4 regions of the Arthrobacter sp. SIMBA_036 genome follow, and region 4 is predicted to be linked to each of the others. Evidence: riboswitches for the same ligand, from Rfam matches in the RefSeq annotation. Region 4 holds a riboswitch; each other region holds the start of a gene.

Region 1 (7,361 bases), on a different contig from region 4:
AGATAAAGCCGGCCCCCAAGCCGTTCGCGATCGAGTACGTGAACGGCATAAGGGCGATGGTCAGGAAGGCGGGGATGCCGAGGCCCCAGTCCTGCCAGTCGATCTTGCCCACTTGCGAAACCATCATGAAGCCCACCACTACTAGTGCCGGCGCTACGGCTTCGAACGGAACCAGGTTGATCAGTGGGGTGAAGAACATGGCCACCAGGAACAGGAGGCCTGTGACGATCGAGGCGAGGCCGGTTCGGGCGCCTTCCCCGATGCCGGCGCCGGATTCAACGAAGATCTGGTTCGAGGAGACGGAGGAGCCACCGCCGATGATGGCACCGAGGGCGTCCACCTGAAGGACACGGTCAACGTTGGGGATGTTGCCGTGTTCATCCACGGTGCCTGCCTCGTTGGCCAAGCCCACCATGGTGCCCATGGCGTCGAAGAAGATGCTGAGCAGGATCACGAAAGCCAGCAGGGCGGCGGCGATGAAGCCGAGGTGTTGGAAGGCACCTACAGGGTTGGCTTTGCCGATCAGGGACAGATCGGGGGCACCCCATTGCGAGATGGTGGGTGCTACCAGCGACCAGCCGCGGGGGTTGACGTTTTTCCCATCAAAGCTGGGGCCGATGTGAAGCGTGAATTCGAGGATGGCCGCAAGCACGGTGGACACCACGATGCCGATCAGGATCGCACCGCGGACCTTGCGGACAACCAGGGCGATGGTCAGGATCAGCCCGACGACGAACACCAGTGTGGGCCAGCCGAGCAACTTGTCATCAACGCCCAGCCCCAGGGGAACCGTGGTGTGGGCGGCGTCGGGGATCCGGCGGACAAAGCCAGCATTCACGAGCCCGATCAAGGCAATGAAGAAGCCGATGCCCACCACGATCGCGGTCTTTAGGGCATCGGGAACTGCCTTGAACACAGCCGTCCGGAAACCGGTCAGGACCAGGATCAGCATGGTCAGGCCGGAGAGGAGCACCAAACCCATCATGTCCGGCCAGGTAAGGCCCGGGTGCGTGGCAACCGTGACCGCTACAAAGGCGTTAACGCCCAAGCCGGTGGCCAAGGCAAATGGGTGTTTGGCCCAGGCGCCCATGAGGATTGTCAGGATGCCTGCAACGAAGGCAGTGGTCGCCGCAACAGCAGCCGACCCCAAGGTACCCCCGCCGGAATCGGCGCCCGAAAGGATGAGAGGGTTCAAAACCACGATGTAGCTCATGGCGAAGAACGTCGCGAACCCGCCCCGGATTTCCCGCGAGTACGTGGATCCGCGTTCGGTGATCTTGAAGTAGCGGTCAAGGGCAGAACCTTGTTTCAGCATGAAGGTCTCCGGGGTTCGGGGGGAGTGTGCTATCAAATCCTATGCCCCGCGGAGCGGGTGCCTGTGACCATTCGCCTACTCTGTAAGGAAGCCAACACTAGGAGAAACCGCCCCAAATGCGTACAACCCGCACGCTTCTGGCCGCCGTCGTCGCAGCTCTTGCCTTCGCCGGCGCTTTGCTGTTTTCAGCAGCGCCAGCGTCCGCGCACGATGTCGCTGAGTCAACGGCACCAGCGAACGGTGCCACCGTGGCAGAGGTTCCAGCGTCGGTTTCGATCACGTTCAACAACCCGCCGCTGGCCATCGGATCCGGCGTCACCGTTAGCGAGGGCGGGCAGAACTGGGCGGACGGCGCCGTCGAAATAATCGACAACCAAGCCGTGCAAAAGTTGCGTTCCGGTGCCCCGGCGGGCAAATACACGGTTGTATGGCGCGTGGTCAGCTCCGACTCGCATCCCATTGAAGGCACCTTCAGCTTCACGGCAACCACTGGAAGTACGACGTCGGCAGGCGGCGCTGCGGTGCCGTCCGCCTTGGCGGCGGTCCCGACTGCGGGCGAAGCGGCTCCCGGCAGCAGCAGTGCGCCTCGGGCGGGCGAGGGCGTGCGTGCCCAGGACTCGTCCGAGCCGTTTCCTTGGAGCATAGTGGGCCTGGCTGTGGTCGCAGTTGGCATAGTGGCGTACCTGGCAGTGACTGCGCGCCGCAAACTGGCAGTCCCGGACGAGGCAGACGGCGACGACCAGCCTGAGTAGGGAAGCCTGAGCAGGAAGCCTGTCCGTTACAGAAATGTGACTTTGCCGGAAGGATCCCGTACGGTTGTAACTGTGCCTGTTCCACGTAGCGGGCACTTCCGGACTGATTGCCTAGCTCTGCCGCAGTCCCGGAATCCGTTCGCAGACAAACCACGGCAGAGACGGGGAACCCAATTTAGGTCGCTTTCGAGCGTGCCTTGGGGTGAAGCCACGAGGCTTCCGCTGCACAGCGGGGGATCGTGGCCGGGTGACTCCCATCCGAATCCGACAGCTAACCTCGCAGGCATCGGGAGAGGCTCTTTCATGTCTTCACGCATTCTTCGCGGCCGTCGTAAGGCGGACACCGTACGTCCTAATCCTTTTATTTCCATCTCCAAGGCCGTTGCCGGCAACGCGTCCGGCGCTGGTCGCCAGGCCGCCGTGATCGCCGCGGCGTCGGGCTTGGTCTTGACCGGCACCGTAGCGGCACACGCTGCCGAGCCGCCCGTTCAGCGGGATTCCAGCCCCGCCACCGTAGCGGAACACGTCACCGGGGCGCCTAACCAGGTCGTCACCGCTGCAGCTACGGCAACCGTCAACTTCGAGCGTCCCACTGTTGCCTCCGAGGCAGCCCCGGTCGTCGAAAAGCCGGCCCCCGTCGTCGACGCTCCCGCCGCTCAGGCCCCGGTCGCCAAGAAGGCAGTCGCCGCAGCTGTTGCTCCAGCACCCGTTGCCGTCAAGGCCACTGCAGCCGCACCGGCTGCAGCGCCTGTAGCTCCTGCGGCCGCCGCGCCGGCCAGCGGTGTAAACGCCGCCATGGTCGCCTCGGCATACGCGCAGATCGGCATCATGCAGGATTGCACTGCCATGGTGGAAAGGGCCCTTGGCTCGGCTGGCATCCCTGTTGGGGACCTCGCGCCCCTGCAGTTCCTGAACTACGGCAAGGTAGTCAGCTCACCGTTGCCGGGCGACATGATCGTCCAGTCCGGTCACGTTGCCATTTACATTGGCAACGGTCAGGCCATCAGCGGTGGCATCAACGGCAACCAGACCGGCATCCACCCTGTTAGCTGGATGACCGCCGTCGGACCTGTCACGTACGTGCGCGCGGGCGCATAAGCTTCAGGCTGCAGCTTTAGGCAGCAAACCAAAGGCCGGCATGGTGGAGGACTAGCGTCTTTCGACCGTGCCGGTCTTTGGTGTTCGCAGTTGTGCGATTAAGTCTCAGGCGATGGCCATACGGGAGCCAGTGGAAAGGGATCCGCCAGGCAAAGCGACCTTTGACGAAATCGCCTGCCCCACGGCCTTGGCTTGCCGGAGCACCTCCTTGGGGCTGGGCGCAATGAGTTCACCGACGCCCACGAGGTGCATTCCCAGGGCACGCATGGCCGTGGCAAAGTTCTGGCCCAGGGCGATCCCCAGTTCGGACAGCATGCGACGCAGTTGGCTTTGTGCGCAGCGCGTCACCACTATGTGATCCGCCAACAGAATGCCGTCCGCTGTATGGACAGCCCATTGGCGCGGGGCGGCTTCCATGGGGCCTGAGAGCTCCAACGCCGCGTTGGCAGCAGCCCCCGTGAAGCTTTTGGACAGCCCGTAACCGAGTTGCGCGGATGGTTCACGCCCGAGGAAATCAAGGCGGAGTGCACGCGTGGCATTGCGCACATCTATGTGGTGGTTGGCGGCGTAGTTGCGCAAGTGCCGGAGGATCTCGTGGCGTTCTTGGATGGTTCCAGGGTCACCCGCGTCGCATCGCTGAAGCATTCCCGTGTTGACGTTCTGTCCGGAAGCGGACAAGGCGCCGAAGCCGTCTAGAACGATGGAACCGACTCCGTGGCGGCTAAGCTCACTGGCCACTGCCAAGCCGGAGAGGCCGGCTCCAATGACCACGGTGGTGGTACGTTCCATGCCGGAATCAGGCGTCAGTGACACTGCGTGGTTCCTCCTTGACATCGGTGCTGTTCGGGCTGCGCGTGGGCCCAGTCGGAAATCCCAAGCGGCCGCAGCTAATGGCCGAGGTGTGTTGTGAAACACATTCCCCGTCCATTCAGTGACTCGAACACTACCGAACTTTTTCGGCCAAGGATAGCTTTCAAGGAGGCGTTTTTCGGCGTCCTGGCGGACCGCAATAACGGGGTCCAAGAACTGAGCCCGGACCGTTACCCACATAGCCCAAAGTCGCCTTGATTAGGCCCTGTGGACCGAGAATAGTGGGCATTGGCGGAAGAGATTCCTTGAGATCTTTCGCCCCGGTTGTTGACACCAGTGCCTGCGGGAAGCCGTAGGAAGAAACCTCTGGCAGAATAGCCGGAACATCAAGCAGTAGGTGGAGAGGCGGGCCCCCATGGACCAGCACGGCAGGCACATCAATGAGCCGAATGACCGCGAGGACCAGGCAGTGGCGCCTGGTGGCATCGTGGTCGGAGTTGACGGATCCGAGCATGGAAAGTGCGCCTTGGTTTGGGCAGCGAGGGAAGCCGAACGCCGCCAGCTACCCCTGCACATCGTCACGGCATATTCGGTACCTATTTTTGCTGCGTCAGGGCTCGACGGCGGTTATGCGACCGTAGACGATTCGGTGATCCGCGAGGGCGCGGAGGCCATCATTGCCCAAGCCATGGACAAAGTCTCCAGTTATGCCATCGACGTTGACGCCTCTGTGGAAAACGGCGACGCCGCGGGCGTGCTGCTGGATCTTTCGGCGGACGCCGCACTTCTTGTTTTTGGAAGCAGGGGGCGGGGCGGTTTTGTGGGTCGGCTGCTGGGATCGGTAAGCAGCGCGCTGCCGGCCCACGCCAAGTGCCCCACCGTAACAGTTCCGTTGTACTGCGCGGACCGCCTAGGTGAAAACACCGAGGATAAACACATCAAAGCCCAGCACGCAAAGTCCGGTCCGCGGACCGTGGAGAACGTGGTGGTGGTAGGTGTTGACGGCTCGGAGCAAGCCCGGGTGGCAGTACTTGATGCGGCGGAACAAGCCATGCGGATAGGCGCCAAGCTCCGGGTTATCTGCGCTGTGCCGCAGTACAGCGGCTCACTTGCTTGGGTGCCTGCACCCATGGACCGGGACGCTTTGTTCGCGGACATCAAGGTCCAGCTTGAGGCGGGCGTGGCCTGGCTCAAGAGCCACTTCCCTGCATTGACTGTAGAAGCGGAACTCAGGGACGGTTCACCGGTGGAGGTCCTTGTCGAGGCCAGCGGCGGGGTGGAGCTTGTTGTCCTGGGTACTCGCGGACGTGGTGGGTTCGCCGGAATGCTGTTGGGCTCCACCTCGGATGGCGTCCTTCACCATGCCAAGGGGCCGGTGTTGGTTGTCCCGGACAGGGAAGACCCTCGGTTGGCTGACCGGCCCCAGTTCGGGCCGATGCTCGGGGCAGCGTAGGTCGGTCCCGGCCGGGAGTGCTGGGTCCAAGCCGGGAGTGCTAGCTCCCGGCTAAGCGTGCTGGTGTGACTCGTGCTCGGAGTGGCTGACGGGCTCCAACTGGAACGTGCAGTGCTCCGTGTCGAAATGCCGGCCCAGACAGGTCCCCAGCTGATCGAGGATGCTATCGGCCCCGCTGGCGTTAAGCACTTGGTCCTCCACCACCACGTGGGCCGAGAAGACCGGAACCCCTGAGGTGATGGTCCAAATGTGGATGTCGTGGGCCTCCACTACTCCGTCGACGGCGATGATGTGTTCCCTGATCATGTTCACATCAACTCCCTTGGGCGTTGCCTCAAGGAGCACGTCCACCACGTCTCGCAGGAGGTGCCAGGCCCGGGGGATGATCATGAGGGAAATGAGGACCGACGCAATCGGGTCTGCTGCCGTAAAGCCGGTGGTCATGATCACAACGGCAGCCACAATCACGGCAATTGAACCAAGGAGGTCGCCAACGACCTCCAGGTAGGCACCGCGGACGTTCAGGCTTTCTTTCTGCGCGCCTTGCAAAATCAGGAGTGAGCAGAGATTGGCGACGGCGCCCAGGACTGCTGCCCACAACATGACGTCGGTACGGATGTCCGGCGTCTCGCCAAAACGACGCAACGCTTCAATCATGATCACTACAGCGATGACAATGAGGATCAGTGCGTTGGCCAAGGCCGCCAGGACCTCTGCCCGTTGGTAGCCATAGGTCCGTTGATCGCTCGCTGGCCGGGTGGCAATCCACGTTGCCATCAGCGCGATGAAAACCCCTGCCGCGTCTGAGAGCATGTGGCCGGCGTCGGCCAGCAAGGCCAGCGACCCTGACACCACGGCGCCGAGCACCTGGATTCCCACCACCGCTAAGGTGATGGCCAGTACTGCGATCAGCCGTTTCCGGTGCCTACCGGTTGCTGTGAGTCCGTGGGAATGATTGTGGTCGTGCGCCATGCTTACAAGGCTAGCCCCAGCCGAGGTCATGGAGCCTGTGGTCATCAATTCCGAAGTGATGCGCAATCTCGTGCATAACGGTGACGACCACCTCGTGGATGACTTGCTCACGGCTTGTACACATGTCCAAGATGGGTTGCCGGAAAATGGTAATCCGGTCCGGCAACGAACCTGCCTCCCACCACGAATCACGCTCGGTCAGCGGGACGCCCTCATAAAGCCCAAGCAATACGGTGTCCGGATCCTCGCCTGGCTGGGGTGTGTAGACGTCCTCGATGAAAATGGCCACGTTGTCCATCGCGTTGGCGGCCTTGGGCGGAATCCGGTGCAAGGCATCAGTAACGGCCGCCTCAAAATCTTCGGCCGACATCCCGAAGGGAGCCTTCCGCAGCGGCGAGGAGGGAAAACCGCCGTCGGGAATGTTTGGAAGGCCGGGCGGGAGGTTCGCGGGCATATTACGACTGTAGCCCGTGGGCAGGGCCCTGGGCTGTGGCGTCATGGGCGATACTAAATCTAAGCCCTCGCCAACGAACAGGATCTGCATGTCTGCCTCGCCCCATCTCACGCCCGAGCCACTCGCCGTCGTCGTGGTGGGGGAGGCGCTGATCGATATCGTGAAGTCCCCTGAAGGTGACATCGAGTACCCTGGCGGTTCGCCGGCTAACGTCGCCTACGGACTGGGCCGACTGGACGTCAAAGCGGGGCTGCTGACGGCGATTGGCCGTGACGAACGGGGCGCAGCGATCGCCTCACACCTGGAGAGCGCCGGCGTCGTGCTGTTGCCAGGGTCCAAGTCTCTGGAGAAAACGGCGACGGCGACGGCCCGGATTGCTGCCGACGGTTCGGCCACATACACGTTCGACATCGACTGGGCCTTGCCGCCCGTTGCCCTGCCCTACGCTCCGCGGATCCTCCATACCGGCTCCATTGCGACGTTCCTGGAGCCCGGAGCCGGGGTTGT
Region 2 (7,361 bases), on a different contig from region 4:
AGGATCTAGTCCCGTGACCCTGGGCCTCTCAGGAGCGCTGGAGTCGTTGGCAGCTCCAGCGGCCAATTCGGCCCCGAACCAAGGCCGTCCGGCTCGCGCGGCAGTACCGGCCATGCCAGCCAGTGTGTCCGAACGCTGTAGGCAGTCGAGGGCTCATTTGAGCGCCTTCTTGACGGTGCCGAGAAGGGATCCCAGCGCCGACTGCCCCGAGGATTGCGGTGCAGGGCTCGGGGCCTGGGTGGCGGTGGGCTGAGGTGTGGGTGTTGCCGTGGGGTGCTGCGTTGAGGTGGCAGTAGGCGTCGAGGTGGGCGGCTGTGCTGGGACGTTGTCCGAAGCCGCGCCGCTAGCAACTGGCTGGGCAGGAACAGGCTGAGCAGGAACAGGCGCGGGTGCGGCTGGCGTGCCCGGAGCTGCTGGTTGGGCTGCCGAAGGAACCCACACTGGCGGCGCAAGGGAAACTGTGGGGGTGCCGGAGGCCGCGGGCGACGACGACGCCGCGGTATCCGGCGCGTCCGGAACAGTGGCAGCTTGGCTGACATCGGATGACTCCGCAGATGGCGTTGCACCCGATGAGGCAGCCACAGCGGATGCGGTGCTGGAACCACCGGGAACACCGGAGATCGAGGCCGTGGTTTGTGCAGTCGTGTCACCGGCGCCGCCGCCGCTGGCGTCCGTGACCTTGCTTTCGCTGCCGAAGAACGGAAGATCGAGAGCCTGGCCTACCGTGCCCACAGTCAAGGCGAGCCCCAATGCCCCAGCCACCATGGCCATGCGCTGGCTCATGTGGCGGACTGACGCGGCCTTGTGTAGTACCGCGTATGGTTCGCGACTGTATTGGCGCGGCCGGTGGTGCGGAAGCGCTGAGACCTCGGCCGTTTGGAGCGGGATGGCTGCCGTGACTGCTTCAGTAGTGGCGGGCTGAACGGCCGGAACGATTGGAATCTGAACTGTGGCCAGAGCTTCGGCGGCTAGGGCTTCTCCGGCCAGAGCTTCGGGGACGCTCGCGGTTTCCTCGAACGCGGTTTGCCTGGGCTGGGGCTCCGCTGCGGCGGGTCGTTCGGCGTCAACGGCTTGGCTGGCGTCGTCGTCGATGCCCACGCCGGAAGCGTGCTCGCGTTGCCGCTCGGCGGCACGCCGTGCCGCACGGGTCATCGGTACTGCCGGGTCGGCAATTGCGGGACTGTCAGTGGACGCCCGACGGCGGCCGGTTGGTTTGGCGCGCTCGCTCTCACGCAGGGCGCGTCGCGGCTGATCCATGGTTGGGGACATGGTTGTTGCCTCTCGACGCCTTCGAGGTTAGCTGTCGGGTTCGGACGAGGCCGTCCGGCCGCGGCTGGCGGCTACACCCCAAGGGCTTGTCGGGGAACAAGCCCGGAACACTGGGTCCCCCGTCTCTGCCGTGGGTCTAGCGGAATCCCGGATTGCGGCAGAGCTCGGCGTCAGCCCGGAAACGGCCCAGCGGAGTTCCGGGTCGCCCTATGAAGTTACCCTAGGCGGAAAACAAAGTCACATTAATGTAACGGCTGCGCGGTCGTCACAGGTCCCGCCCGCAACACGGCCGGATATCCATCGCCGAACACTAGCTTCACTGGGCCAGGGCAGGTAGACATTGACCTATGGACCTGCCCGTGATGCCGCCCGTCTCGCCCATGCTCGCCAAGTCAGTCCCTGACATCCCCGATGTTGGGCACTACGAGCCCAAGTGGGACGGCTTCCGGACCATCGTCTTCAAGGACGGGGACGAGATCGTCCTCGGCAGCCGGAATGAGAAGCCCATGACCCGGTACTTCCCGGAGCTCGTGGCGGCGCTGCAGGGGAACCTTCCGGACAAGTGCGTCATCGACGGCGAGATTGTCCTGATCCAAGGCAACAGGCTGGAATTCGAGGTTCTCCAGCAACGCATCCATCCTGCCGATAGCAGGGTCCGGATGCTGGCGGAGAAGACCCCGGCGTCGATGGTCGCCTTCGACATCCTTGCGTTAGGCGACGAGGACCTGACGGGTCGGCCTTTTTCGCAACGCCGAGCAATCCTGGAGCAAGCACTCTCCACGGCCGAACCCCCTGTGTACATCACCCCCGCAGTGACCGACTTGGAGAGGGCCAAGGAGTGGTTCGTCCAACTGGAAGGCGCAGGGCTGGATGGCGTGCTGTCCAAACCACTTGACGGCACATATCAACCCAACAAGCGCGTCATGTTCAAGACCAAGCACGTGCGAACCGCGGACTGCGTGGTGGCGGGTTTCCGTTGGCATAAGACGGCAAAGGTCGTCGGGTCCATGCTGCTGGGCCTTTACGACGACGACGGGCGGCTTCACCACGTGGGGGTGGTGGCATCGTTCCCCATGGCCAAAAGGGAGAGCCTGGTGGCCGAGTTGGAACCGTACCAGGTGGACCTCGGCGACCATCCATGGGGTGAGTGGGCCACGCAAGATGAAGCGGCGGGTGGTTCCAGGATGCCTGGGGCCCAGAGCAGGTGGAGCGGCGGCAAGGACTTCTCTTTCGTCCCGCTTCGCCCTGAACTGGTGATCGAAGTGGCGTACGACTATATGGAGGGCGATCGTTTCCGGCACACCACCCAGTTCCGGCGGTGGCGGACCGACCGGACACCCGGTAGTTGCACCTACTCCCAGCTGGAGGAACCGGCCGATTACGATCTCGGCGAGATCCTGAAGCTCACGTAGTCTACGGGGTAGCTACGGCGTTACTCGTCGTGTCCTTGATCCATGCTCATACTGTCCTCGGCGGGCGGGGTTTCACCTGGCGGGACGCCCCCTCCCGGTTCCAGCCCGGTGATGTTGCCGTTGAGGGGGTCGGGGTTTGCCGAGGCAGCGGGATCATCATCGCGATCCCGGCGCATCTCCGGGTCTTCATGGATGCTGTCCGCTGAAGCCGTGGTGTCCACGGGTCCCTTAGCGCCGGTTACGCCGAAGCCTTGTGTTTCTTCCTTCGAGTCCTTGGTCACGAGCAACCCTTTCGTAAGCAAACTTACTATTGCGTTGATATGGCCAGCCTAGCCGGGCAACACGGACCCAACAAGGGCAGGCGGGGTGACCGGCCGGCGTCGTACACTTCCAGGGGCGCCGCTCAGCGGTGGCGGGCCGTCGCGGAGACGAAGCTCCGAATGGCGTCGGCCACTGCCTTGCGGCGCATATGCTGGGCCACATGTCCGACGCCGGGAATCTCCACCAAGCGTCCTTGGGGGACAGTCCTGGAGAGCCGCAGGCACCACTCCGGCCCGGCCACGTGGTCGCGGCTTCCACGGAGGATCAGTACCGGCACCGTAATCCCGGCTAACCGTGCCTGGGTTGGGTACTGCATCATGACGGGCAGCTCGGTGAGATACCAGCGGGGTCCGCAACGCAGGTAATCGCTGATGACCAACCAGTTGGACGACGGGCTCTCGCGCAGCAGGCCATCGAGGCCGAGCGCAACGGACTGGCGCCACAGGTTCTTGTGCTTGGAGTCGACCACCGGGCCCATCAAGACCACGCGATCGGCATGCTCCGGTGCATGCAACGCAGCTTCAATCGCGAACTGCACCCCCATGGAATGGCCCACCAAAATGTAGGACTCGATTCCGCAGGACGCCAAGGCCGCGGCAATGAACGCCCCGTAATCTTCTACCTGAAGTCGCCGTCCCGGCTTGGGCGTGCCTGCGAAACCTGGCAGGTCCAAGGAATAGGTGGGGGAATCCGCGCCAAGGACCGCGTGGAGCCGGGCGAGGTACCTGTGCGATACCCCGATGCCGTGGATCAGGATGTAGGCGGGCTCGCTGCTCGCGCTGCCGTGGCTTGCGGCTGGCGTTGGTGGTGTCGCTGTTGCTGCACTTGGAGCAGGGGTTCCGTCAGCCCAGTAGATCCGGCCGGTCAGACCCAAGGCTTCGACGTCGGCGGAGAGGAGTGCCGTCATGCGTTCTTGCGTCCCGTTTCCTTGGTCCCGGTTTCCGCGGGGGTGGCGGCCTCGGCCTCGGAGCGTTTCTGCTTTTCCAGCCACTCGATGATCGCAGCTTGCCGGATACGACGATGCGTTCCCCGGTATTCAACGGGGATTTCTCCACGATCCGTCATGTTGCGCAGGTAGGTGTGGGAGATACCGGCCAGTTCCGCGGCTTGGGACGTGGTGAGCATTTCCTCCACGCTGCTGACCGTCACCGTTTCGCCCCGGCCAAGCCGTGCCAAGAGGTCCACGACGGCGTCCCTAGCCTCACCGGGCAGGCGGTGGACAGTGCCGTCCACGAACACGGTGACGTCGTTGCTGTCCTGGAGGGAACGCGCGAGATTCCTGGCGTCGTCGGCGGGAAGGCCTGCCGTGACGCGGGGAGCTATCAATGCCATGGCAGAAGCCTAGCGTGTGGCGTCCAACGGGTGCGGACGCGCCCAATTCGATGGCCCGCTGCGGGGAGTGCCGTTCGCACGGCATGCCCCGCAGCGAAGCATCGAAACGGGCAGGGCGGGCGGACTGTTAAAGCCCGAGCTCGTCCAGCACGGGGAGCTTTGCGCGTACCCAATCGCGGGCTTCGATGGCGCTGGGGGCCGAGAGCGCCAAGCGGGCGAGCTCTTGGGCCTGTTCCAGCGTGACCGTCTTCAGCACCGTCCCCACCGCTGCCAGCGAGCGCGCCGTCATGGACAGCGTGGTGACACCCAGCCCGGTAAGCACGACGGCGAGTGCCGGGTCCGCTGCCGCCTCGCCACAGACTCCCACCGGTTTGTTGTCGCCTTCCCGGCCGGATCCTTCGAGCGTCGAACCTTCCACGGTGAGTTGCACCAGCCGGAGCACTGCCGGCTGCCAGGGCGTGTTGAGCTCGGCGAGGGGTCCGAGTTGGCGGTCGGCAGCCATGGCGTACTGGGTGAGGTCGTTGGTGCCCAAGGAGGCGAACTCCACTTCGCGCAAAACCGCGGCGGACGTGAGGGCGGCAGAGGGAACTTCCACCATGACGCCTGGCGTCTGGATTCCGGCGGCAGCGCACAATGAAGCAAATCGTCCTGCTTCGGCGGCGGTGGAGATCATCGGGGCCATGACCCACACATCCGCCTCGGACTCGGAGGCAGCCCGGGCGATCGCCTCAAGCTGGCGCTCCAAGACGCCCGGGGTGGTGAAGTCGGTGCGGTAGCCACGAACGCCGAGGGCAGGGTTGGGCTCGCTGGCGTCGGTGAGGAAGGGCAGCGGCTTGTCGGCCCCGGCATCCAAGGTGCGGAGGACAACTTTCTTGCCGGGGAACGCGTCAAACACGGCCTTGTACGCCGCTGCTTGTTCATCGACGGATGGCTCGGTGTCGCGCTCCAGGAAGCAGAATTCGGTACGGAACAGGCCCACACCCTGCGCCCCGAGGCCTGCTGCTGCCACGGCGTCCTTGGCTCCGCCCACGTTGGCGAGGAGCGGCACCAAGTGGCCGTCCGCCGTCGTGCCGTTGCCGTCAAATGCCGCCAGTGTGGCTGAGGTTTCCGCCCAGGCTGTGGCCGCAGCACGATGCTCATCCGAAGGCGACTCTGCGACAAATCCAGCCGCGCCGTCGACGTACACCTCGGTCCCGTCGGCGATGGCGTCGACACCGGGGGCAGCGACTACTGCGGGCAACCCCAGCGAGCGGGCAATGATGGCCGTGTGCGACTGGGGTCCGCCCCCGGATGTCACCAGCGCCAGGACCACTGCGGGATCCAGCGTCGCGGTGTCTGCCGGTGCCAGGTCTTCAGCGACCAGGATGAAAGGTGTGTCTGAGGAGGGGATGCCGGGCGCAGGGACGCCACGGAGTTCGGCCACGATGCGGGCGCGGACGTCCAGCACATCGGTAGCGCGCTCGGCCATGTAGCCGCCCAGGTTGTGCAGCATTTCGGAGACCGAAGCGCCGGCCTCCCAGATGGCGCGTTCTGCGGACGAACCGGCATTGATCAGCTTCGCGGCAGATTTCAGGAGCATGGTGTCCTTGGCCATCAGGGCCGTGGCTTCCAGCACGGCTTTGCCGTCCCCCGAGGCGCTGTCCGCGCGCCGCTTGAGTTCGTCATGCACGGACTGCGCGGCGGCCTTCAGGCCTGCGACGGCGTCTTCCGGGCTGGTGTTCGCGGCCAGGCGCTCGCCCGACGCCGGTTCGCTCACCGGCTTTGGCATCTGGCGGACGGAACCAATGATGCGGCCAGGGCTGACCCCGACGCCTTGGAAATTCTGCACTGAATCCTCTGTTCCTGCTTGTTGGTTCAGACCCGCCGACGACGGCATTGGGAGCCTGCGGGATTAGCTTACAAAATACTCTTGTGAGCCACTTCATATAGCAACGCTATAGGTGTTAGGGTAGCGGTTATGAGTTTCGATGACCAGCTTCCGCCGAAAATTCGGTTGCTTCGCGCAGCTGCCGAATTGCTGGCGAATTCAGACGGGTCAGCGGTCTCAACACGTCAGATCACCAAGCTCGCAGGGGTCACGGCCCCGACGCTCTACCATCACTTTGGCGACAAAGAAGGGCTGTTCGACGCCGTCGTTTCTGCGGGTTTCGAGGAATACGTGGCGGGGGAGCGTGATTTCGCTCCCTCTGGGGAGCCACTGGAGGATGTCCGCCGGATGTGGGATAACCACGTCCAGTTCGGGCTCACCCAGCCCCACCTCTATCTGGTCATGTTCGGCAATATCCGGCCGGAAAGCCGCCCGGCAATCGTGGCCGATGCGGAGGCGCTCCTGGAGGAGATGCTGAACAAGGCGGCCATCGCAGGCCAGATCAATGTGCCGCCCCGCGAAGCGGCACGCAGCATTTTGGCGGCCAACGTGGGTGTCACGCTCATGTTGATCGCCGAACCGGTGGAGGACCGGAATCTCGAGCTCTCAACGATGACCCGGGATTCCATGATCTTTGCCGTCTCCACGGACACCGCCCGTGGCGCCGCAACGGACGACTCAGGCAAGTCGTCGGTAGTTGTTGCGGCAATCGCACTGAATGCGGCATTGCAGGCCTCGCATTCGGACCAGCTTTCCAGTTCTGAATTAAAGCTCTTCCTTGAGTGGCTCCACCGTATTTCCAGCAGCTCCTAAGGCTGTTATCTCTCGATCTATATCGACTGACCCCGCGCCGCAGCGGGACACACGTTAGGAATTCACATGGCAACAGAGACCGTTGCGAAGCCCCGCACCAGCGTGCGCGTTGGCGTCCAAAAGTTCGGAACATTCCTTTCCGGCATGATCATGCCCAACATCGGCGCGTTCATTGCCTGGGGCCTTATCACGGCCCTGTTCATCGAAAAGGGGTGGATACCCGTAGCTGCCCTGGGTGGCTTCGGTACTAACGCCGATGGTGCCCCTAACGTGGGCCTCGTCGGGCCCATGGTGACGTACCTCCTCCCGCTGTTGATTGCTTACACGGGCGGCCGGATGGTCTACGA
Region 3 (7,361 bases), on a different contig from region 4:
TACCGCCAACATACGGTTCGCGGAGGCTGAGTACAGGCCATCCTCGAGTTTCGGCGTCGGAGCCTTATCGCCCAGTTCGCTGCACACCCACGTGCACGTTTGCCGGGTTCTGAGCGCCGAAGAGCAGAGAATGAAGTCCGGGACAACGCCGTGCTTGAGCAACCACTTCCCGGCCAGGGGCGCTTCCCGGTGGCCGCGCTCCTCCAAAGGACGGTCATGGTCGGGCACCCCTGTGGGCCAGTCCGCCTTCGCATGGCGCATGATCACCAAGCGCTTGATGTGGTGGTCGCTCATCCTCCAACCCTATAACCGCGAAGGCACAAGCAACGCAGAAGCGCCCGCCCCTTCTGGGGACGGGCGCTATCGCAGTGAAAGCTAGATGGAGTATTCCGGAGCAGCCCAGACAATGACTTCGGGGTGCTCGTAGAACCGGTAACCCTGGCCGCGGACGGTGCGCACAGTGTTTGCCAAACGTCCCAACTTGGAGCGGAGCCGGCGAATGTGAACGTCGATGGTGCGCTCGTTCGGCACCTCTTCGGCGTTGCGCCACAGGCCTTCAAGCAGTTCATCGCGGCCCACGGTGCGGGTCCCGTTTTCGACGAGGTAGTTAAGGAGTTCGAATTCCTTGAAGGTCAGATTCAGCGATTCGCCGTCCAAGTGCACTTCGCGGCGGGCAAGGTCGATCAGCACGCCGGACGGGCGGGCCTCCTGCTGCGGGGCCGGGCGGGATGCCTCCGAGCGCTGCCGGGTGGCCACGGTTGGGTCACCGAACGTGGAACGGACGACGTCGAGTGCGGACCCTGGCGCGCCGGCCGGGGCAACCGCGACGGCTGCGTAGCTTTCGGCTCCCGACACGAGGGACTGCGCGTAGGCCCGAATTTCCTGGGCGAGCTTGGCAATGGACGTCCCCGCTGCAGCGGCAGTCTCCTCGTCAATACCCATGTAGAGGACAAAGCCACGGGCCACGGTGTCGTTGGCAACCGGGCGCAGCCTGTCAGACTGAGCGATCACTGGAGTGGGCGCCGTCATGGGAGCGGGCTCACTTGCCGGGACGGCGCGCAGTTGTCCATACGAGTTGGGGTTGTAGCCCTGCGGAACGTAACCGGGGGCCTGCTGACCGGAGCCCTGCGGGGCGGGAGCGTAGGCCGGGCGGTTACCAAAACCGGGGCGAAGCCCTGCGTTCGATGCAGCCTTGTTGGCGTTACGGACGGAGATGTGGACGTATCCAGATGCAACTGACATGGAGTGCTTACCTCAAAGTGAATAGCCGTCATCGCGGCTTCGAATGCTGGTTTGTCCCCGCACTGATTCTGGGGATGGCGCCCATCGCTGGGCTGGGGGGCGAATGCCTGAAACTTTTTGGGGTGGAAAGTTAGGCTTGCATTCGACAACAGCGGGTCTCGTCGCCAGCGGGTGCGCTGGGCCAGATTGCTGCGGCTGCAGGTGCTGTTGAGTTCTTGTTCACATTGGAAGTGTGCAACGTAACAATGGCAACACGCAAGTAACAAAGCGTGAAAACGTCCACATTTTGAGACTCGGAGGTCTAGTGTGCTCTAAATCACCATTCAGCCAGACCGAAGATGAGCATCCTTACATTCGTCAGGTCGACCGATTCAGACTCCTTTTTCGAACATTATTCGGATCGCTAGCGTCTGTGCGGACATCCATTTGACTGCACCCGTTCAACTCTGAATCTCACGATCTGAAACAGATGCTGCCTAATCAACGTGGGAGGCCGGAGCGCATTTTTTGCACGAGTGGGGGTCACTTGGGCTATGTTCGCCCGGCCGAAGTCCTCGCTACTCCGCTGCTCGAGGTCGCGCCGACCTCCGCCGGCACGACGCCAACCTCACCCCCTAGGAGGTTCCTTGGCCCGACGTCGTGCCTTGCCCGGATGTTGTGGCGGTGGTCAGCCTCAGGGCCGTGGCCGTGTAGGTGTCTCCGTTTTTGGTGGCTGTCACCCGGAGGGTGGAACCTACTTTGACGTCAGCCAGTGTCAGGGTGCTGGTGGTGCCGCCACGTTGCCGCGTGGCCGCACCCACAGTGGTGCTCGAGTTGAGGACGTAGGCCTTGGTATAGCCGTCCGCGCTTTTGACCGTCACGGAGGTGGCAGAGACGTCGGTGACGTCGCCAAGCTGGTCGGCCATGGTCACATAGGTGGATCCGTTGAGGATCACGTACTCCGAATGGATGGACGCCGCGAGCCCGCCTCCCAGGCCCGCGCCGTTGCCCCCGCGCAACCCCGATCCTCCCCCGGCTTGGCCAGGTCCGCCCGGGACTTGGCCTCCTCCTGGCTGACCGTTGAGTCCCGAATTCCCGTTCTGGTTCTGTGCCACGTTTGCCGCGTCCGCCGTTCCCGCTCCCCCGCCGAGGGTGTAGATCCCTGCCGCCGTTCCGGCAGCGACCACCACTGCCACGCCGGCAACCACAAGGATTCGCCGGGGAGTCCACGGCTTTGCGTCCTTACCGAAACCCGGGCGCTGGGAACCGTAGCGTTGGGGGCCCGACGGCGGCGCACCCCACCCTGCAGACGGCGCGTTGGTCTGCTGTGGGACCTGTTGCGTGGTGTCTTGCGGCGCGCTCCCCCCAGCCGACGGCGGCGCACCCCACCCCGCGGACGGGGGGCTGTAAGGGGTGTTGTGGCCCTCTTCCGGGGATGACCACGCCCATCCCGAGCCTGCGTTGGACGACCCACCCGGCGCCGGGTTTGCCGGGCCCGGGTTAACCGGTGGCTGGTTTGCCGGGCCCGGGTTAACCGGTGGCTGGTTTGCCGGGCCCGGGTTAACCGGTGGCTGGTTCTGCTCGTTCATGGTGCTCTCCATCTAGCGTGTGATCAGGAACTACGCCCAGCATCGGACGTTTGGCTGTGCGGATCCTGTGTGGCACTGAAGGCTTCCCTGTGACCTGTGGATAAGAGTGCTTCGGGGTTCCCACCTCGCTAGTCTTGAGTTCACAGCGTCCTCACAGGGCGGGCAAAGCGCGGGCAAACCCGCAGACTGGAGAGTAGTCCCATGGCCACACCGCACTCCATGACCAATAACCTCCCCCAGTTGTCCCATCCGGACGGTTCCCCCATCCGCGCCTTGGTAGTGGATGACGAGCCCAGTTTGGCCGAACTTATGAGCATGGGGCTTCGGATGGCCGGCTGGTCAGTGGCCGTCGCCGTGGACGGTCCGGACGCTGTGAAAACCGCCAAGGAATTTCGTCCGGATGTACTGGTGTTGGATGTCATGCTTCCCGGATTCGACGGCGTCGAGGCCCTCGGCCGCATCCGTGCCTTTGCCCCTGAGGTGCCGGCGTTGTTCCTGACGGCCAAGGATGCGGTTCAGGACCGCATCGTGGGCCTAGCTGCCGGCGGGGACGATTACGTGACAAAGCCTTTCAGCATGGAAGAAGTTCTCCTTCGACTTCACCGACTGATCCAGCGTTCGGGGGTCGCGGCGATGGACACGGCGGAACTGGTGGTGGGAGACCTGCGGCTGAACGTTGACACCCGCGAGGTCACCCGTGGCGGCGAGGACATTCCCCTCACCGCAACGCAGTTCGACCTGTTGCGTTACCTCATGGAAAATCCCAAAAGGGTGGTCAGCAAAGCCCAAATCCTGGACAGGGTGTGGGACTACGATTTCGGTGGCCAAGCCAACATCGTGGAACTGTACATCTCCTACCTGCGCAAGAAAATCGAAGCAAACCATCCTCCAATGATTCACACCGTGCGTGGCGCGGGGTACGTCATCAAGCCCGCGGACTAAGAATTGACCACACTCTCAGGAGTAGCCAAGACCCCGCACCGTAGCTGGCTCAATCCATCGACCTGGCATTTGCGCACCCGCTTGGTCCTCGTAGCCATGGTCCTTTTGGTCGCCATTTGCGGTGCCGTGGGGCTGGTGAGCTACGCGTCCATGGACTTGGTTTTCAATAAGCAGCTCGACATGCAGCTGGCACAAGCCTCGGGCCGCGCGAACGACTTCGGAAGGGCGCCGTCGAACTTTCCCTCGTCCGGAAGGCCTGACCCGCTGGAAGCGCGTGGCCAAGGCGCAGGAACGCTCAACGCCCGCATCAGCGGAACCACGGTCAGCAGCTCCGGGCTCATCGATGCCGGCGGCAACCGGGTGGCGTTGTCCTCCGCGGATCAGCAAGTACTTTTGTCACTCCCCCGCGGGAACCTGCCCGTGGACCGTTCGCTCTCCAACGGCGACTACCGCCTGGTCGCCGTCGAAACCCCCTACGGAGACGTGATCGTGACAGGCCTGCCGCTGGCTGACAAACAAAGCACAGAGGCTTCGCTGGTATGGACCATGGTCCTTGTGTCGTTGGGTGGCCTTGTCTTGATTGGCCTCGCAGGCACCGTGGTCATTCGACGGACCATGCGTCCGCTCGAGCAACTGGCCGACGTCGCCACCAAAGTATCCCGTCTGCCGCTCGACGCCGGTGAGGTGGCACTGGGCGTACGGGTGCCGCCTTCGGCCGCGCATCCAGGGACGGAAGTGGGCAGCGTCGGCTATGCCCTGAATCAGATGCTGGACAACGTAGCGAACGCCTTGGAAGCCCGACAGCAAAGCGAAACCAAGGTCCGCCAATTCGTCGCGGACGCTTCCCACGAACTGCGCACGCCGCTCACTGCCATCCGTGGCTACACAGAGCTGCTGCGGATGACGGAAACTTTCACCGATGACGGCCGCAAATCGTTGGCCCGCGTCCAAAGCCAGTCGGAGCGCATGACCACGCTGGTAGAGGACCTGCTGCTGCTGGCCCGCTTGGATGAGGGACAACCCCTGCATGTCACCGATGTGGACCTCACGCAGTTGGTCATTGAGACCGTCAATGACGAGAAAGTCATGGCACCGGACCATCACTGGCAACTGCGGCTTCCCGATGAACCGATCTCCGTCCGGGGAGATGCGACGCAACTGCATCAGGTGATGGCCAATTTGCTCTCGAACGCCCGCAAACATACCGATCAGGGCACTACCGTGGTGACCGGTGTATCGCTTTCGGCAGACGGCAGCGCCGTGGTCTCCGTGACGGACAACGGCCCTGGCATACCCGAGGACTTTCAACGCCGCATCTTCTCGAGGTTTGCCCGTGCAGACGCTGCCAGGTCGGGGTCCGAAGGTACCTCGGGGCTGGGTCTGTCCATCGTCGAGTCCATAGTCCGAGCACATGGGGGGAACGTGGAAGTGACATCCCGTCCGGGACGGACGGAGTTCGCCTTGCGTCTTCCGTCAATGAACACCGGACTGACGTAACGAAACGAGCAAGCCGACTCTCCGCAATCGTGATCTCTGTTACCTAAATGTGACTTTGGGCGAAGGGTCCTGTACCGTCGAAAGGGTGGGTCGCTCCAACTGGCCCACTTCCGGGATGCGCCGAGCTCTGCCACTTCCCGGAGTCCGTTCTTCTTTGAGGCAGAGACGGGGGACCCAGAGTCTCCGGGCCAGGCCTAGTGCCGGCCCTTGGGGTGAAGCCGCAGCGTGATGCGCGGCCGGATGACCTCATCCGAACCCGACAGCTAACTCCGCAGGCGCTGAGAGGCAATCAAACCATGTCTGAATTTAACGATCAGGCGCGCCCTTCCGCGCGCCACCGTGACGAACACAGCACACCCCTGACCAAGTCGCAGTCCGTCCTAAAGAACGCTGCCCGCCGGGGTAAAAGCGGCTACCGCATGTCGGTAGTGGCCGGCGTTATCGCCGCAGGGCTGGGTGTTGCATCGCTGGGCCAGGCCGCGAATGCGGCGTTCACTCTTCCTGAAATGAGCAAGGCAGCGGAGACCCAGTCGTCCGCACAGTCTGACAGCAAGGCTAAGGACGCTGTGGCACAAGCTGTAGCAAAGGCCGACGCCGCCAGGCAGGCCGCTGCAGACAAGGCCGCTGCAGACAAGGCCGCTGCAGACAAGGCAGCAGCTGACAAGGCTGCGGCAGATAAGGCAGCAGCGGACAAAGCTGCTGCCGACCAAGCAGCAGCAGCGAAAGCAGCAGCTGACAAGGCCGCTGCGGACCAAGCCGCTGCCGCACAAAAAGCTGCTGCCGATGCTGCCGCCAAGCAGGCGGCTGACGCTGCCGCCGCCAAGACCGCTGCTGCCGCGCAGGCTGCCGCCACCCCCGTGGCTGTAGACGATCCTGCCGGCGCCAAGGCCTATGCAGCAAGCATTCTCTCCAGCTACGGCTGGAGCCAGGGCGAAATGACCGCCTTGGACGCCCTGTGGGAAAGGGAATCAGGATGGCGGACCACCGCGACCAACGCTTCCAGCGGTGCCTACGGCATTGTCCAGTCCCTTCCCGCTTCCAAGATGGCTACTGCCGGCGCTGACTGGCAGACCAACTACCAGACCCAAATCAAGTGGGGGCTGGACTACATCAAGCAACGCTACGGCTCCCCCTCGGCTGCCCTCGCGTTCCACTTGGCCAATAACTGGTACTAAACCACCACGGCTAACCATCGCCGCACTGGCCCTGATTGCCGCACTGTCCCTGCATGTCCACTACAGCATCCGCTGCAGTAGGCACTGGGGACGGTGCGGCAATTCCGGTTTCACAGTCACATCACAGCTTCCGCCTAAAGCACTCATACGAGGCTGCCCCACGCTGGATACATGACGCTCACAGATCCGGCAACAGGCGCACCACCAAGCCCACGTCAATGGGACCCGGCATCCTCCGCTGTACCGCTTGCGCAAGCGCGGCGCTCTCCGGTTGATACCCACACCGCCGTTCCGGTCCTTGACGTGACAATCCCGGTCCACAACGAGGAAAGCGACGTTGAAGCCTGCCTCCGCAGGCTGCACGCGCACCTTGCGGACACGTTCCCCCACAGCTTCCGCATCACCGTGGCCGATAACGCAAGCACGGACAACACCCTCCGGATCGCGGAAAGACTTGGCCGGGAAATCCCGGAAATCGCGGTGATGCGATTCGAGGAAAAAGGCCGTGGAAACGCGCTGCGGCAAGTATGGCTGGCTTCGCCCTCGCCGGTCTTGGCCTACATGGACGTCGACCTCTCCACCGACCTGGCCGCCCTTGCCCCGCTCCTTGCGCCCCTCATTTCGGGTCATTCAGACCTCGCCATCGGCACCCGCCTTGCCCGCAACTCCCGGGTGGTCCGCGGTCCCAAAAGGGAATTCGTCTCCCGCAGCTACAACATGCTGCTGCACACCTTGATGGGGGCCCGCTTCTCCGATGCGCAATGTGGCTTCAAAGCCATCCGCGCAGACGTTGCCCATCGGCTGCTCCCGCACACCTTGGATAACGCGTGGTTCTTCGACACCGAATTGCTGGTAGTAGCCGAGCGTTGCGGCCTCCGGGTCCATGAAGTCCCGGTTGACTGGACGGACGACCCCAACTCGAGTGTCGACGTCGTAC
Region 4 (7,361 bases):
TCGCCGAACTTTTCCAATAACGCCAGAGTACGTTCGGGTGCGGTGGCCAGAATGGCGTGCACCTTCTCCGGCGTTGCCGTCCAGCGTTGCAGGGCAAGCGCCGCGTCCATGGGGGTGCTTGCCGCTTGTATGTCTTCACCGCTGTGGTGGAGTTCGGCCACGAGCTGGACCACGCGCTGGGCGTAAGCGGGCTGGAGCCGGACCAGTTCCGTATAACTACGACCCAACCCCGCGGGGTAGATGCCGATCACGTCCTTAAGGCTTCCGACGGGAAGGTAGAAGCGTTGCCGCGCCGTCGCGGCCGGCGAGCCCGCGGGTGGATCAGCACGGTGAACCAAGGCCAGCTCCTGCAGCTTGGCGAGGATGCGGTCCAGGGCCGTCAACGTGGACCCGGCGATGACTTTCTTCAGTCCGGCAGCGGACACGCTGTGGCCGGTATCGGTATTGGTGCAAAGGTGCAGTGTTTCCAGGACCTGCATTTCCGGTTTATTCAGCCGTTCCAAGGCCCGTTGCACACTGACACGTGCGCTGGCCCGCGCTGCCAGCGCGGCGAAATCCGGTGCCATGGGGGAGATCAAGTCCGGTCGCGCAGCAAACAACGCCCGCAGCGAGTCATCGCTGCGCGCTTCCAGTTCCTTGCTGAGCGCGCGAATAAGGGACATCAATCCAACGTTACCGCCACTGGAGCGCCGCTGGTTGTTCGCGGACTTTCTTGGGGGTTGTTATCGCCGGTATTGCAGGTTCATGCCGCTCTACTGGCGGCGGCGTTCCCGGATGGCACCCACCATCACCAGGGCAGCGAGCACGAAGGCCAGCGGCAGTCCGTACAGCGCCGTTGACGTGACCCACGCCGGTGCCACACCGCCGTCGAACGCCACAGCCATGACAACCCCGACGGTGGCGAGGGACACCGCTGCTACCAGCGCGGCCAAAACCATGAGGGGGCGGCGAGGGCCCGGAGAAGTCATATCCCAACGCTAGCAGCAGCATTCGCACGCGGGCCTTAGCACGAGGAGGCAGCCCTCCACAGCCGCCGCGGGCGTGCAAAGCGGGAATAGCGTGTCCGGCAGGATAACCTTGGAGGAACAGACCAACACGGACCGGGCTGCCACCCTCGATCCCGCAGAATCCTGCGGATGCGGTGTAGGCCCGGCGTGTCTCCCAGAGCAAGAACGAAGAAGGTTGATTACGTGCCTACCGGCAAGGTCAAATGGTATGACAAAGAAAAGGGCTTCGGGTTCCTCGCGGCCGAAGACGGGCAGGAAGTATTCCTTCCCAAAACATCGCTGCCTGCCGGCGTCACCGAACTGAAGGCTGGAACGCGGGTCGAATTCGGCGTCGCAGATGGCCGTCGGGGTGCCCAAGCATTGGGACTGCGCGTCCTTGAAAAGACGCCGTCCGTTGCCAAGGCCAAGCGGATGGGAGCCAAGGACCTCGCGCCCTTGGTGCAGGATCTGGTGACGGTTCTTGATAACTTGTCCGGCACGCTTTCTGCGGGGAAGTACCCGGAGGGCAATAAAGCCAAGGCCATCGGTATGGCGCTCCGCAAGGTCGCCGACGAGCTGGAAGCCTAGGACCCCGCATGACACCCGAATCCGCACAGGATGTGAAGGCCGGAAGGCGCACGGGCTTGCCCTCATGGCGCACGGGAAAGCCGGACGCATTCCTCGCAGCGGCCGTGGATACCGCCCGCCAGGCCGTGGAAACCATAGCCAAGCCGGGTGAAATTGGCGCGCACATCGGCGCCAAGTCAGAAGGTGACCGGGTGGTAACCCATTTGTTCGAGTCCAAGCTTGCCGGTTACGGCGGCTGGCAATGGTACGCGGTGGTCACCCGCAATTCGCGGTCCAAGGTGGTGACCGTCAACGAACTCGGACTTCTTCCGTCTGAGGACTCCATCCTGGCGCCCGAATGGGTTCCGTGGGCCAAGCGTGTTCGGCCGGAAGATGAGAGGCCCTTGGTGGAAGAAAGCGTGGAAGAGGTCTCCGAGGAGTCCGTCCAAGCGGACGAGGACGACGCTTCGGCGCCCGATGACGACGCCTCGGATGACGACGAGGCCTCCGACACTGCCGAGGAGTCCGGTGCTGCCTCGGACGAGTCCGACAGCTCCGATAACAACGGAGCCGGCTAGGTCTTCACGACGACGACGGACCTCGCCCGGGCGTTAGAGGCAATCGGCGCCGTCCGGACCTACCCGAACGACGCCGACCCATGCCTGCGCGGCAGCCGTGCCTGAGGCTACTTCTTCAGCTCTCCCACCACGTAGTCGATGCTGGCCAGGAGCGCGGTGACATCATCCGGCTCGATGGCCACGAAGGTGGCGATCCGGAGCTGGTTCCGGCCAAGCTTGCGGTACGGTTCGGTGTCTACCACACCATTGGCGCGCAGCACCTTGGCGATGGCGGCAGCGTCAATGGAATCGTCAAAGTCGATGGTGGCGATCACGTTGGAGCGGTCCTCGGCGTTGGCCACAAACGGCGTGGCATATTCGGACGCCTCTGCCCACGAGTAAATGCGGCCGGCTGAATCAGCCGTGCGTTTGCTGGCGAAGTCCAGGCCGCCGTTGCTGTTCAACCACTTCACCTGTGCATCCAGCGTTACCAAGGTGGACAGGGACGGGGTGTTGTATGTCTGGTTCAGCTTGGAGTTGTCGATGGCGGTCTGCAGATCCAGGAAGTCCGGAATCCAGCGGCCGCTCGCCTTGACGCGGGCCGCGCGTTCCAAAGCGGCGGGGGAGAACAGGCCCAGCCAGAGGCCGCCGTCGGACGCGAAGTTCTTTTGGGGCGCGAAGTAGTAGACATCCGACTCGGCAACGTCAACGTCCAAGCCGCCGGCCGCTGACGTTGCATCGACCAGGACCAGCGCCCCGTCGTCGGCACCTTCAACGCGCTTGACAGGAGCGGCGACGCCGGTGGACGTCTCATTCTGCGGCCATGCGTAAACATCCACGCCTGCCTCGGCTGCGGCGACGGGACGGGTGCCAGGCTCCGATTTGATAATGGATGACGCGTCCAGGAAAGGTGCCTTGTCAGTGGCCGCGGCGAACTTGGATCCGAACTCGCCGAAGGAAAGGTGCTGGGCTTTCCTCTCCACCAAGCCGAAGGCTGCGATGTCCCAGAACGCCGTCGAACCGCCTACTCCCAAGACGACCTCGTAGCCCTCCGGGGCACGGAAGAACTCGCTGAGGCCTTCGCGGACCGAGCCCACCAGGTTCTTGACAGGGGCCTGGCGGTGCGAGGTGCCCAGAATGGTGGTGGCTGCGGCAGACAATGCCTCGACCTGTTCCGGACGGACCTTGGAGGGTCCTGCGCCGAACCGTCCGTCCTTGGGCAGCAGGTTGGCGGGAATGGTGATGCTGGTGTCGCTCACGTTGGCTCCATGGGGTATCGGTTAGAGGGGGGTCGTGGCAGGTGGCATCTACTGCCCCTTCGACTCCCCAATTCTGCCCGAACACCCTCCTTGGCAGGAACCTGGAGTTGTCATAGTCCGCCACGTGGAACGCACGCAGAGCATATGCAACCGTTCCCCGTTGACGGAATTATCAAGAGTAATTCCTAATAAGCTAGGCTGGTCTTGCGTTAAGGGCGGGCGAATCAAGCCCCGCCCACCGAGTTGGGCGCGGTACGGTGGAGCTACGCAAGAGACTGCGTTCGAGGAGAGCTGAGCGGGATGACGGATCTGATCGATACCACTGAGATGTATCTTCGGACCATTTTGGAGCTTGAAGAAGAGAACATTGTTGCCCTTCGCGCACGCATTGCCGAGCGTCTCCGACACTCCGGCCCCACCGTGTCACAGACCATCGGACGAATGGAAAGGGACGGCCTGGTCATAGTTTCCAATGACCGCCACCTGGAACTGACCCAAGCGGGCCGTAAGCGGGCCACCGAAGTTATGCGTAAGCATCGGCTGGCCGAGCGGCTCTTGGCAGATGTGATCGGATTGGATTGGGCCTACGTCCATGACGAAGCCTGCCGTTGGGAACACGTTATGAGCGAACGCGTCGAACGCAGGCTTTACGAGCTTCTCGAGCACCCCACCGAATCTCCCTACGGCAATCCGATCCCAGGGCTCGAAGCAATCGGTGGTTTGGCCGCCGTCCCTGCGGACCGCCCGGATGTCAACCTTCTGCAGGCCATGGACGGTTACGGCTCCGATTCGCGGGTGCTCATCAGCCGCCTCGCCGAACCTATCCAAGTGGAGCCGGAGCTGTTGACCCAGTTGGATGAAGGTGGAATCCGGCCAGGAGCATTAGTGTCACTGGAGCGAGTGGGCGAGTACATCTCCGTTCGGGTCCCCGGCATTGAAGGCGCCTTGGAACTTCCTCCCGAGGTCGCCGGCCACGTCTTTGTTTCCCTCGGCTAATACGCCGGGCAACATTAAGCGCCGCTGCAATTCTCCTGCTGTGGCAGGACTTGCCATCACTATTTCCCTGTTGATAACGAATTTATTACTGGGGGACTTAATCCCCTATAGTTGATTATTGGCGCCGATACCAAAGCGTTACCTGATCCGGAGCCGAACTCTGCCAGCGGATCAGGTGTTCCACCCCTTACTGGCAGAGGCGGGGGAACCACTAGCGGCTGTCTAAAGAAGCAGCCTTGGGGTGAAGTCCGCAGCAGAAGTGCCCACTGATACAGGTCCTCTTGGGGATACCTGTGTGCCGTGAGCGCTGAGCGCGGGCCGGGTCTTTGAACTCTCTGACTCGAATCCGACAGCTAACTTCGCAGGCTTTTCAGAGAGGAATAGAGTTTGACATCGCAGAACGTCAGGGGCCGCCGTCGCGCATCCGGCCCTGCTGCTGAGGTGGGGCCTGCCCGCGTTGCTACGGAAATCCGGCCCCGCGAGGCCAGCCGCCAGCGGCGACGGAAAGGTCCGCTGCGTCAAGTGGCCGACTTCGCCGCAGCCAGCGGAGTAGGTCAGAAAGCCGGCATCGCCCTTGCTGCTACCGGCTTGGCGCTGACAGTCGGCCTGCCAGGCACCAGCCCGATGATGGCTACCTCGGACTCTGGCCAAACCGAGTCTGCGCTGTCTGTAGCCGGTACCCAGCCGGAGGTATCCGCAGCGGCATCGGCCAAAATCGACTTCAGCCGTGCTGCCGTTTCCACGGCAGCGGATCCCGATGGCAAGCTGAAGCAGCTACTGAGCGCCCAGTCTGTGGCCAGCATCCAGCGTTCATCGTCCCAAGGCACTTTGGGTGCCCCCTTGGACACGCTTGTCACCGCATCGCCGTTCGGTTACCGCGTCAGTCCGCTGACGGGCGGCACCGGTGACTTCCACCGCGGCCAAGACTTCGTGGCGCAGTGCGGCACCGCGGTCCATGCTGCCGCGGCCGGCAAAGTAACTTTCGCAGGATGGCACGAGTACGGTGGCGGCAACCGTGTGGTCATAGATCACGGAAACGGCTTGGAAACTACCTACAACCACCTGTCGTCCTTCAACGTCAAGGTGGGCCAGACGGTCAGCCGCGGCGACGTCGTGGCCCTCAGCGGCACCACGGGAGCCTCCACAGGCTGCCACCTCCACTTTGAAGTCCAGGTCAATGGCGAAGTCGTTGACCCCATGGGCTGGCTCTGACCAACGTGATGGCCATCTCTCGATTCCATGAGGCCGCTCGTGACCTGAATGTGACATTCGCGTTCAACTGTTGTACCGTACATAACGCATCGGCTTTTTAGGGGGCCGGTGCACTTGAGTGGATTGCCTAGCTCTGCCACCGCTCGAGTTCCGTTCGCAAAATCGTCTGGCAGGGGCGGGGGAACCACTTCTGGTCTTCGCAAGAAGGCCTTGGGGTTAAGTCGCAAAGCTTCTCTGAAGCAGCGCGGCCGGATGACTCCCATCCGAATCCGACAGCTCACCTCGCAGGCATTGGGAGAGGCTACCTACGTGTCATCACGCACTACCCCTGCGCGCCACCGCGCCCAAGCGGTTCGTAAGAACCCCTTGAACACTCTTTCTACGGCTGTTTCTTCCAACGCAGGTACAGTAGGCCGCCAGGCCGTCGTGTTGGCAGCAGCCTCCGGTCTCATTCTCAGCGTTGGTTTGCCCGCGCAGGCTGCCGACACCGGCGTTTCCGCTTCGGAAGCCTCCGGTACCCAGCAGATGGTAGCCACAGCAGTGGTAACCGCGGAGCCCACCGCCACCGTTGCCTTCGAGAGCCCCGTTGTGGCCACGCAGGAGGCTCCGAAGGTTGTCCAGGCAGTTGCCGAGACTCCCGATGCCTCAACCCAGGCCGCTACAGGCGCCACGAACAACGCAGGCACGTCGGAAACTGTTACCGCACAGTCGGCCGTAGCCAAGGATGGCGTTTCCAGCGCCGCAGCTTCGGGCCTGGCAGCAATCGCCTACACCGGCATCGGCCACCCCTACGTTTGGGGCGGCACCACGCCCAACGGTTGGGACTGCTCCGGCTTCACTCAGTGGGTCTACGCCCAGGCCGGCATCAGCATCCCACGCACGAACGCCTGGACTGTCATGAAGCCCACCAACACTCCTGCTCCTGGCGATCTCGTCATGCAGAATGGCGGAGCCCACGTTGGCATCTACGTTGGCAACGGCATGATGATCAGCGCCTTGAACCCGAGCCAGGGCACGTTGCTGCATGCAGCAGCTGCCACGGGTACATCCTCCTTCTTCACTCTCCGCTAGAAAAACACCCAGTTCACGACTGAGCAGCATTCCCCCAAGTGCTGGTCGGTCACTACCCGCGCGTAACCCCATAGCGCGGATACGAAAGAGAAAAACATCATGATCAGTGCAAACAAGGTTGCACGGCACCGCGCGGAAGCTCCCAAGACGAGCTCGCTTGCCGTCATCGCAAAAGCAGTCAGTGAGAACGCAGGTGGCGTCGGCCGCCAAGCCGCAGTAATTGCCGCCGCTTCAGGCCTTGTCCTGACCAGCGGTGTAGCTGCCAACGCGGCTGATACGAACGTTCAGCGTGAGTCGACCTCCACGTCCACCCTCGACGTCCAGCCGGTAGCACAGGCAACGATCGCAGCTGATTCCACTGTTGCCATCTCTTACGAGAGCCCCGTGATCACCACGGTAGAAGCTCCGGCCCCCGTGGTTGAGCAGGCTCCTGCCAAGGCGGAAGCTGCGCCGACGGCAGCTGCTCAGGCCAGTGCCCCCGCGACCACTGCCACCACCGGCGGTAACGCAACCCTGGCTGTGAACTCCACCTCCAGCGCTACCAAGGCTCCGGTTGCCTCCAGCGGCCTCGGTGCTGCAATTGCTGCAGCCGCCTACGCGCAGTTGGGCGTGAACCAGGACTGCACCATGCTGGTCACCAACTCGCTGGCTGCCGTGGGCATCCACTTCCACGACTGGCCTGCTGGTTACCTCTCCCTCGGCCGCACGGTCAG

The links. Region 4 has a riboswitch for cyclic di-AMP ahead of SB659_RS04510 (C40 family peptidase). Riboswitches for the same ligand answer to the same signal wherever they lie in the genome.
Region 1: it holds a riboswitch for cyclic di-AMP, as region 4 does, so the genes downstream of both, SB659_RS08720 (hypothetical protein) here and SB659_RS04510 (C40 family peptidase) in region 4, are expected to answer to the same signal.
Region 2: it holds a riboswitch for cyclic di-AMP, as region 4 does, so the genes downstream of both, SB659_RS11445 (hypothetical protein) here and SB659_RS04510 (C40 family peptidase) in region 4, are expected to answer to the same signal.
Region 3: it holds a riboswitch for cyclic di-AMP, as region 4 does, so the genes downstream of both, SB659_RS09885 (hypothetical protein) here and SB659_RS04510 (C40 family peptidase) in region 4, are expected to answer to the same signal.

Annotation. Positions count from the first base shown of each region.
Region 1 covers NZ_JAWRXG010000005.1:121,343-128,703, reverse strand. Annotated here, with positions in the region: gene SB659_RS08730 (NCS2 family permease) at 1-1,315, opposite strand, end outside; gene SB659_RS08725 (copper resistance protein CopC) at 1,432-2,067, shown strand; cyclic di-AMP (ydaO/yuaA leader) riboswitch at 2,184-2,367, shown strand; gene SB659_RS08720 (hypothetical protein) at 2,371-3,165, shown strand; gene SB659_RS08715 (FAD-binding protein) at 3,271-3,972, opposite strand; gene SB659_RS08710 (universal stress protein) at 4,391-5,428, shown strand; gene SB659_RS08705 (cation diffusion facilitator family transporter) at 5,480-6,400, opposite strand; gene SB659_RS08700 (metallopeptidase family protein) at 6,411-6,854, opposite strand; gene SB659_RS08695 (carbohydrate kinase family protein) at 6,943-7,361, shown strand, end outside.
Region 2 covers NZ_JAWRXG010000007.1:143,990-151,350, forward strand. Annotated here, with positions in the region: gene SB659_RS11440 (PucR family transcriptional regulator) at 1-9, shown strand, start outside; gene SB659_RS11445 (hypothetical protein) at 154-1,257, opposite strand; cyclic di-AMP (ydaO/yuaA leader) riboswitch at 1,272-1,421, opposite strand; gene SB659_RS11450 (ATP-dependent DNA ligase) at 1,617-2,681, shown strand; gene SB659_RS11455 (DUF6480 family protein) at 2,702-2,962, opposite strand; gene SB659_RS11460 (alpha/beta fold hydrolase) at 3,085-3,909, opposite strand; gene SB659_RS11465 (helix-turn-helix domain-containing protein) at 3,906-4,334, opposite strand; gene ptsP (phosphoenolpyruvate--protein phosphotransferase) at 4,462-6,162, opposite strand; gene SB659_RS11475 (TetR/AcrR family transcriptional regulator) at 6,292-7,014, shown strand; gene SB659_RS11480 (PTS mannitol transporter subunit IICBA) at 7,081-7,361, shown strand, end outside.
Region 3 covers NZ_JAWRXG010000006.1:67,367-74,727, forward strand. Annotated here, with positions in the region: gene SB659_RS09860 (SixA phosphatase family protein) at 1-294, opposite strand, end outside; gene SB659_RS09865 (winged helix-turn-helix domain-containing protein) at 376-1,242, opposite strand; gene SB659_RS09870 (hypothetical protein) at 1,857-2,810, opposite strand; gene SB659_RS09875 (response regulator transcription factor) at 3,012-3,752, shown strand; gene SB659_RS09880 (ATP-binding protein) at 3,756-5,249, shown strand; cyclic di-AMP (ydaO/yuaA leader) riboswitch at 5,358-5,541, shown strand; gene SB659_RS09885 (hypothetical protein) at 5,546-6,424, shown strand; gene SB659_RS09890 (glycosyltransferase) at 6,596-7,361, shown strand, end outside.
Region 4 covers NZ_JAWRXG010000002.1:396,968-404,328, reverse strand. Annotated here, with positions in the region: gene SB659_RS04545 (helicase-associated domain-containing protein) at 1-662, opposite strand, end outside; gene SB659_RS04540 (hypothetical protein) at 753-968, opposite strand; gene SB659_RS04535 (cold-shock protein) at 1,191-1,574, shown strand; gene SB659_RS04530 (DUF3027 domain-containing protein) at 1,583-2,131, shown strand; gene serC (phosphoserine transaminase) at 2,239-3,369, opposite strand; gene SB659_RS04520 (metal-dependent transcriptional regulator) at 3,670-4,365, shown strand; cyclic di-AMP (ydaO/yuaA leader) riboswitch at 4,507-4,748, shown strand; gene SB659_RS04515 (M23 family metallopeptidase) at 4,753-5,577, shown strand; cyclic di-AMP (ydaO/yuaA leader) riboswitch at 5,716-5,882, shown strand; gene SB659_RS04510 (C40 family peptidase) at 5,944-6,648, shown strand; gene SB659_RS04505 (NlpC/P60 family protein) at 6,748-7,361, shown strand, end outside.